4 regions of the Anoxybacillus sp. genome follow, and region 1 is predicted to be linked to each of the others. Evidence: riboswitches for the same ligand, from Rfam matches in the RefSeq annotation. Region 1 holds a riboswitch; each other region holds the start of a gene.
The links. Region 1 has a riboswitch for S-adenosylmethionine ahead of V7Z64_RS11580 (methionine biosynthesis PLP-dependent protein). Riboswitches for the same ligand answer to the same signal wherever they lie in the genome.
Positions count from the first base shown of each region.

Region 1 (2,203 bases):
TATCCGCTTCCGCGCGCAACCGCGACAGATTACGGGCCGAATCCATTTGTTGTGCAAATAGAAGAAGCGACGAAACAAAACAATATGTTTCGTACGGCGCTATGGACAGGGCCGCATTTGCAAGTGACGTTAATGAGCCTTCAAGTTGGAGAAGATATCGGATTAGAAATTCATAATCATCTCGACCAATTTTTGCGTATCGAACAAGGGGAAGGCATTGTGCGGATGGGAAAAAGGAAAGATCAGCTCACGTTTGAAAGGAAGGTAGCGGACGGATCGGCTATTTTCGTGCCAGCGGGAACGTGGCATAACTTGATGAACACGGGAAACGTTCCACTTAAACTGTACTCGATTTATGCCCCGCCACAACATCCAGCTGGAACGGTGCATCCGACAAAAGCAGATGCCCTTGCGGCAGAACGATAAGAGACTTGGGGCGATGCCTCAAGTCTTTTTTGCTCCAACTTTTCCTTGGGCAACATACTTGATTATTAGGCGATAAAAAACAGTTGCAATGTTTTTGAAAATGATGTACATTAATTAAAAATCAGAAAATTCGATATTGTTTTGCGTTCTTATCGAGAGAAGCGGAGGGACTGGCCCGATGAAGCTTCAGCAACCAGCCGGAAACGGTCAGGTGCTAAATCCAGCGAATTGGCGTTCAATTCGGAAGATAAGAAGAAGCGATTGTCTATGGACAAAAAAGCCTTCTTCTTTGAAGGCTTTTATTTTTTTAGAAAGGAAGAGAGCGAATGAGTCATATCGAAACACGGTTAGCGCAAATTGGTAATCGAAGCGAGACAACGACGGGGACGGTCAATCCGCCAGTATATTTTTCAACGGCGTATCGTCATGAAGGAATCGGACAATCGACAGGGTACGATTACGTTCGAACCGGCAACCCGACAAGGCATATTGTCGAAGAGGCGATTGCACAGCTAGAAGAAGGGGATCAAGGTTTCGCATGTAGTTCAGGCATGGCGGCGATTCAAACGGTGTTTGCGCTATTTGAAAGCGGCGACCATTTTCTCGTTTCGGCCGACTTATATGGCGGGACGTATCGTTTGTTTGAAAAAGGCTGGCGCAAGTGCGGCATGACGTTTACATACGTCGATTTTCGCGATGTTGATGCGGTGAAGGGGCATGTGACGGACAAAACAAAGGCGATTTTTTTAGAAACGCCAACGAATCCTTTAATGCAAGAAGCGGACATCGAAGCGGTCGCGGCGTTTGCGAAACAACATGGGCTGCTTCTTATCGTTGATAATACGTTTTACACCCCTGTACTGCAAAAGCCGCTCACAAAAGGAGCCGATATCGTCGTTCATAGCGCGACAAAATATTTAGGCGGACATAACGATGTGCTAGCTGGGCTCATTGTCGCCAAAGGAAAACAATTGTGCGAACAGCTGGCGATGTATCATAACGCCATCGGTGCGGTGTTGTCTCCATTTGATTCATGGCTGTTAATTCGCGGCATGAAGACGCTTGCGCTTCGCATGCGCCAGCACGAACAAAACGCAAAGGCGATATATGAATTTTTAGCCGAACATGAAGATGTGACGGACGTATTGTATCCGGGAAGAGGAGGAATGTTGTCGTTTCGCGTGCGCGATGAAAAGTGGGTGAATGCCTTTTTACGAAGTTTACAGCTCATTACGTTTGCGGAAAGTTTAGGCGGTGTCGAAAGTTTTATTACGTATCCAGCGACGCAAACGCATATGGATATTCCAGAGGATGTTCGCATCGCAAACGGGGTGTGTAATCGCCTATTGCGTTTTTCTGTCGGCATTGAACATGCGGACGATTTAATTGCTGATTTAACTCAAGCGTTTCAACGCATGAAAGAGGTGTAGAGGATGGATTTGCAAACGCAACTCGTTCACAATAAATGGCAGATCGATGCGCAAACGGGGGCCGTTAGCGTCCCGATTCATCATGCGTCGACGTTTCATCAGTTTGACTTTGATACGTTCGGCAAATACGATTATAGCCGTTCGGGCAATCCGACGCGCGAGGCGTTGGAGGAGACGATTGCGGAATTAGAAGGTGGAGTGAGCGGTTTTGCGTTCGCTTCCGGCATGGCTGCCATTTCAACAGCGTTTTTATTGTTGTCAAAAGGGGATCACGTATTAATTACCGATGATGTGTATGGTGGAACGTATCGCATCCTCACCGATGTATTGAGCCGATTTGGCATCGA
Region 1 is NZ_DAITON010000146.1:537-2,739, forward strand. Features, by position in the region: gene V7Z64_RS11575 (cupin domain-containing protein) at 1-426, shown strand, start outside; SAM riboswitch class I at 573-680, shown strand; gene V7Z64_RS11580 (methionine biosynthesis PLP-dependent protein) at 753-1,856, shown strand; gene metC (cystathionine beta-lyase) at 1,860-2,203, shown strand, end outside.

Region 2 (2,203 bases), on a different contig from region 1:
CTGCCGCAACGATGTTTTTCGCTACATAGCGAGCGGCATATGCTGCCGAACGATCCACTTTTGTTGGATCCTTTCCTGAGAACGCTCCACCACCGTGACGAGCATAACCGCCGTACGTGTCAACGATAATTTTACGTCCTGTCAAGCCTGCATCGCCTTGCGGACCACCGATTACGAAGCGACCTGTTGGGTTGATGAAATATTTTGTGTTTTCGTCGATCAATTCTGCTGGAACGACAGGCTTAATGACGTGTTCTTTAATGTTGCGCACAATTTGATCTTGTGTAATTTCTGGATGATGTTGTGTAGAAACAACGATCGTATCGATGCGCACAGGCTTACCGTTTTCATCGTACTCGACCGTTACTTGCGTCTTTCCGTCCGGACGTAAGTAAGGTAAAATGTCTTCTTTACGCACTTCTGATAAACGGCGCGCAAGTTTATGGGCGAGCGAAATTGGAAGCGGCATAAGCTCTTTCGTTTCGTTGCACGCGAAGCCAAACATTAATCCTTGGTCCCCTGCACCGATCGCTTCAATTTCTTCGTCTGTCATTTGTCCTTCACGCGCTTCTAACGCTTTGTCAACACCCATCGCAATGTCTGGTGATTGCTCATCAATTGACGTTAATACGGCGCACGTATCTGCATCAAAACCGTATTTCGCACGCGTATAGCCAATTTCACGAATCGTTTCGCGAACAATTTTCGGAATATCTACATATGTAGATGTCGTAATTTCTCCGCTCACTAAAACAAGTCCTGTCGTTACGCTCGTCTCGCATGCAACACGCGCATTTGGATCATTTGCTAAAATCGCATCTAAAATCGCATCGGAAATTTGGTCGCAAATTTTATCCGGATGCCCTTCCGTTACAGATTCAGATGTAAACAGACGACGTTTAGGCATTTAAACATTCCTCCTCAGTATAGTGGCAAATGATACGGTACTCATCCCTCTTATTATGGTCTATCGTGAAAAAAACCTTTCCCTCAGAGGAAAGGTTTTTGCATTTGTCTGCGCCTTTCACTCTTATCGTTCAAGGGCGTTCCCTTGCCACAGGTTAGCACCTTTTCACGCATGTGACGGTTGCTGGGTTTCATCGGGCCTGTCCCCCTCCACCAACTCGGGATAAGAGTATCCGTTCATTTCAGCATCATATCACATCTATACGAAGCGAGTCAACGTTTTTTATGCCACAATGATCTTGAAAATAAATTCAAGAAAAATACATGAATTAGTATGGATTATTTATTAAAATGTGTTATACTTTTTACATGAAGAATAAATCAAACAAAGGTAGGTTTTGTCCAATGAATTCCATTGAATTGACAAACAAATCATCAACACTCTTACAAAGGGATGGGGTTTTTCATAACTTATCTGTACCACGATTAGTAGAAAAAGTGTTAACTCGTCAAGAAGGCATTCTCACTTCATCCGGTGCTGTTTGCGCAACGACCGGAAAATATACAGGCCGTTCCCCAAAAGATAAATATATCGTTGAAGAACCATCTGTTAAACATAAAATTGACTGGGGAACAGTTAATCAGCCAATTTCTGAAGAAGTGTTTGATCGTCTTTACAATAAAGTCGTTGATTATTTAATGACAAAAGAAGAAGTGTTCGTATTTAACGGTTTTGCGGGTGCCGATCCAGCTTATCGTTTACCTATTCAAGTAGTGAATGAGTTTGCTTGGCATAATTTATTTGCTCATCAATTATTCATTCGTCCAACAGCAGAGGAACTAAAAACGCACGAGCCGCAATTTACAGTCATTTCTGCTCCAACGTTTAAAGCTGATCCAGCTGTAGACGGCACACGTTCAGAAACGTTTATTATCATCTCATTTGAACGTCGCACAGTGCTCATTGGTGGAACGGAATATGCTGGCGAAATGAAAAAATCCATTTTCTCTGTAATGAACTTTTTATTACCGGAACAAGGAATTTTCCCGATGCACTGCTCAGCAAACGTAGGGCAAGAAGGAGATGTCGCACTCTTTTTCGGCTTATCCGGCACAGGAAAAACGACTCTTTCTGCCGATCCGAGCCGTCGCTTAATCGGCGATGATGAGCACGGGTGGTCGAACAACGGCGTCTTTAATATCGAAGGCGGTTGCTATGCAAAATGCATCAATTTATCGCGCGAAAAAGAGCCACAAATTTTCGATGCCATTCGCTTCGGCTCTGTATTAGAGAACG
Region 2 is NZ_DAITON010000004.1:7,059-9,261, forward strand. Features, by position in the region: gene metK (methionine adenosyltransferase) at 1-907, opposite strand, end outside; SAM riboswitch class I at 1,028-1,136, opposite strand; gene pckA (phosphoenolpyruvate carboxykinase (ATP)) at 1,312-2,203, shown strand, end outside.
Region 2: it holds a riboswitch for S-adenosylmethionine, as region 1 does, so the genes downstream of both, metK (methionine adenosyltransferase) here and V7Z64_RS11580 (methionine biosynthesis PLP-dependent protein) in region 1, are expected to answer to the same signal.

Region 3 (2,203 bases), on a different contig from region 1:
ACGCCGCCGCATATTGTTGCCGCGCTTCAACAAGCGGCTGCCAACCCGACATATCATAAATATTCGCCATTTCGCGGCTATTCGTTTTTAAAAGAGGCGGTGGCAACGTTTTATAAGCGCGAATATGGGGTAACGATTGATCCAGAAAAAGAAGTCGCCATTTTATTTGGCGGAAAAGCTGGGCTAGTCGAAATGCCGCTTTGTTTATTAAATCCGGGCGATGTTGTGCTCGTTCCTGATCCCGGATATCCGGATTATTGGTCGGGCGTTGTGCTCGCGCGGGCGCGTATGGAAATGATGCCGCTGCGAGCGGAAAACAATTTTTTGCCTAATTATGAGGAGTTTGATGAACGTGTCGTACAACAAGCGAAACTGATGTTTTTAAACTACCCGAACAACCCGACAGGCGCGACGGCAACACAATCATTTTTTGATGAAACGGTTTCGTTTGCGCAAAAATACGGCATTGGCGTCGTGCACGATTTCGCATACGGAGCGATCGGTTTTGATGGGAAAAAGCCGATCAGCTTTTTGCAAACAGAAGGGGCGAAAGACGTCGGCATTGAAATTTATACGTTCTCAAAAACGTACAATATGGCAGGATGGCGCATCGGTTTTGCCGTTGGTAACGCAAGCATGATTGAAGCGATCAATGTGCTGCAAGACCATTTGTACGTCAGTATTTTTGGAGCTATTCAAGAAGCGGCAGCGGTAGCGCTTTTACAGTCGCAACAATGCGTGCATGAGCTCGTGGCGACGTATGAATCGCGGCGCAATACGTTTATTCATGCGCTCCGTGAAATCGGATGGGACGTGCAAGCCCCTTTAGGTTCGTTTTTCGCTTGGCTTCCGGTACCAAAAGGATATACGTCCGAGACGTTTGCTGACTTGTTGCTTGACAAAGCGCATGTAGCGGTCGCTCCGGGCATCGGTTTTGGAGAACATGGGGAAGGCTATGTGCGCGTAGGGCTATTGACGAGTGAAGAACGGCTAAAAGAAGCCGCTGAACGCATCGGACGGTTGCGACTTTTTTAAAAAAGTCATTGACAAATGCGTGATGTACTGTCATAATTCGAATTAAATTTATGCAAAAAAAACGAACTGTTCAAAAAATGATATACATTGCGAATTCTTATCAAGAGTAGGCGGAGGGACGAGCCCGATGAAGCCCGGCAACCGACTTAACAGCTGTTAAGCACGGTGCTAATTCTCGCAGCAATCGCTGAGAGATAAGAAGAGACGACGGATCGAACCTCTTCTTATGAAGAGGTTTTTTATTTGTAAAGGAGTGGGAGTATGATTACCGCAACGTATTTGATTCATGATGACAAAGATGTAGCGAAAAAAGCAGAAGGGATCGCGCTTGGGCTCACAGTCGGCTCGTGGACCGATTTGCCGCAGCTTGAGCAAGAGCAGTTGAAAAAACATAAAGGTGTTGTTCAGTCAATTGAACAGCTTGAGGAAGATGAGCGGGTCAATACGTATTTCGGGAAGCGCTTGAAGCGCGCGCTCGTGCGCATTTCATATCCGAGCGTCAATTTTAGCGCCGATTTTCCAGCCATTTTGACGACGACGTTTGGGAAGTTGTCGCTTGATGGAACGATTAAACTTGTTGATCTTGCTTTTTCTGATGAATTAAAACGGGCATTTCCGGGTCCGCGCTTCGGCATGGACGGCATTCGCGAAAAGCTTGGCGTCTTTGACCGTCCGCTTGTGATGAGCATTTTTAAAGCGGTCATCGGGCGCGATTTGCGATATGTGACTGAGCAATTAAAGCTGCAAGCGCTTGGCGGCGTCGATCTCGTCAAAGACGATGAAATTTTGTTTGACAACGACTTAACGCCGTTTGAAAAACGAATCGTCGCAGGAAAACAAGCGTTACAAGACGTGTACGAACAAACAGGGCATCGGACGTTATATGCGGTGAACTTAACAGGAAAAACGTTTGAGCTAAAAGAAAAAGCAAAGCGCGCGGCAGAGCTTGGCGCGGACGTATTGTTGTTTAACGTCTTTACATACGGGCTAGATGTATTGCAAGCGCTTCGTGAAGATGACGACATTCGCTTGCCGATTATGGCGCATCCGTCGTTTAGCGGAGCGATCGCTTCGTCGCACGTGTATGGCGTCAGTTATGCGCTTTTGCTTGGGAAATTGTTGCGCATGGCAGGGGCGGATTTTTCGCTCTTTCCATCGCCGTACGGAA
Region 3 is NZ_DAITON010000019.1:9,353-11,555, forward strand. Features, by position in the region: gene V7Z64_RS03705 (pyridoxal phosphate-dependent aminotransferase) at 1-1,035, shown strand, start outside; SAM riboswitch class I at 1,130-1,236, shown strand; gene mtnW (2,3-diketo-5-methylthiopentyl-1-phosphate enolase) at 1,297-2,203, shown strand, end outside.
Region 3: it holds a riboswitch for S-adenosylmethionine, as region 1 does, so the genes downstream of both, mtnW (2,3-diketo-5-methylthiopentyl-1-phosphate enolase) here and V7Z64_RS11580 (methionine biosynthesis PLP-dependent protein) in region 1, are expected to answer to the same signal.

Region 4 (2,203 bases), on a different contig from region 1:
GGAACCGGAAAAAAATAAACAAACCGTCGTGCGCTACATGGAGCAAATTGCCTGTGACGCCGACGTCGTCGTCTTGCCCGAGCTATGGACGACAGGATACGATTTAGCGAGACTTGGCGATATTGCCGATGAAAACGGCGAACATACAAAAACGTTTCTTTCTTCGCTTGCACAAACGTACAATGTGCATATTGTCGGCGGATCGGTAGCGAAAAAGACAGAAAGACAAATAACGAACACGATGTACGTCGTCGATCGAAACGGTCATGTCGTTAGCGAATATAGTAAACTCCATTTGTTCAAATTGATGGATGAACATAAACATTTGCAAGCTGGAGAAACGACGGGCATATTTTCGCTTGACGGCGTGACGGGCGCAGGCGTCATTTGTTATGACATTCGCTTTCCGGAATGGATTCGCGCTCATGCGCTTCAAGGTGCCGAAGTGCTATTTGTCGTCGCCGAATGGCCGCTCGTTCGCCTGCATCATTGGCGCACGTTGTTAATGGCGCGCGCGATTGAAAACCAATGTTACGTCGTCGCATGCAATCGGGCAGGGAAAGATCCGAACAACGAATTTGCCGGCCACTCGATGATCATTGACCCATGGGGAAACGTCGTCGCAGAAGGGGATGAACGAGAAGCGGTCATTACGGCGAATATTGATATAAACGAAGTGCAACATGCGCGCGCGCGCATCCCGATTTTTACCGATCGCCGTCCAGATGTGTATAAAAAATTTTTAAAAAATGATTGACAAACGAGCATGAAGCGATGTATGATTCGAATCAAGCGAATTCACGAAACTTTTTCATTGTTACAAACATTCGAATAATACAAATACTCTTATCAAGAGCAGGTGGAGGGACGAGCCCGATGAAACCCGGCAACCGGCGATGGCGCACGGTGCTAATTCTTGCAGCAGTAGGCTGAGAGATAAGAGGTGCGAAGCAAACTTCAAACCTCTTTCGTTCAGCGAAAGAGGTTTTTTGTTTAAGAAAACTTTCTATCATAGCAGAGAAGTGTCTAGCTCCAAGCGCCATCGGCTCGAGTCGCTCCGCTCCACACTGCGGCGGCAATAGCCTCCTCGGTGGAGCTTGTGCGCTCTTCGCCGATAGGCAGGCGCTTTACGCTTTTCTTAATTTAGGGAGGAATCACTATGTACGAACCGTTAACAGAGCAAAAGGCGGTCGCGCTCGCGATTCGCTTAGGGCTATTCCAAGAAGATGCGCTTCTTTCATGCCAAGAAATTGGCGATGGCAACTTAAACCTCGTCTTTCGCATCGTCAACGAGCGGACAAACGACAGCATCATCATAAAACAAGCGTTGCCGTACGCGAAAGTCGTCGGTGAAAGCTGGCCGCTCACATTAAAGCGCGCAACAATCGAAAGCCAAGCGTTGCGCACGTTCGCAAGCTACGTCCCTCAGTATGTACCAAAAGTGTATTATTCCGATGAGACTTTAGCGATTACGGTGATGGAAGATTTATCACATTTACAAATCGCGCGCCGCGGGCTGATCGAAGGAAAAACGTTCCCGCACTTGTCACAACATATTGGGGAATTTATCGCCAAAACAGCGTTTTATACATCGGATTTTGGCATGAATCAACAACAAAAAAAGAAGCTCGCCCAACAATTTACAAACCCTGAACTATGTAAAATTACGGAAGATCTCGTCTTTACCGACCCGTTTTTTGACCACGACACGAACAGCTTTGAAACGGAGCTTCGTGCTGATGTCGAGCAGCTTTGGCAAGATGATGAACTCAAGCGCGAAGCAGCGAAATTAAAACGGCTCTTTTTAACAAAAGCAGACGTGTTGCTTCATGGCGACTTACATACCGGAAGCATATTCGCAAGCGACGATGACACGAAAGTAATTGATCCAGAATTTGCATTTTACGGTCCGATCGGCTTTGATTTAGGGCAATTTTTTGCCAATTTACTATTAAACGCCCTCTCTCGCCATGAAAGCGAACGCGAGCCGCTCTTTACACATATTGAAAAAACGTGGGACGTGTTTGTTCGCACATTTACAACATGTTGGCAAGAAAGCAACGAACCGTATGCGCGCGTTTCTTTCGTGCTCGACGACATCATGAACGATGCGCTCGTCGAAGCGATCGGATTTGCTGGTTGCGAAGTCATTCGCCGCACGATCGGCTTAGCGCACGTAGCTGATTTGGACGAATTGCCACTT
Region 4 is NZ_DAITON010000019.1:6,877-9,079, reverse strand. Features, by position in the region: gene V7Z64_RS03700 (carbon-nitrogen family hydrolase) at 1-757, shown strand, start outside; SAM riboswitch class I at 844-943, shown strand; gene mtnK (S-methyl-5-thioribose kinase) at 1,160-2,203, shown strand, end outside.
Region 4: it holds a riboswitch for S-adenosylmethionine, as region 1 does, so the genes downstream of both, mtnK (S-methyl-5-thioribose kinase) here and V7Z64_RS11580 (methionine biosynthesis PLP-dependent protein) in region 1, are expected to answer to the same signal.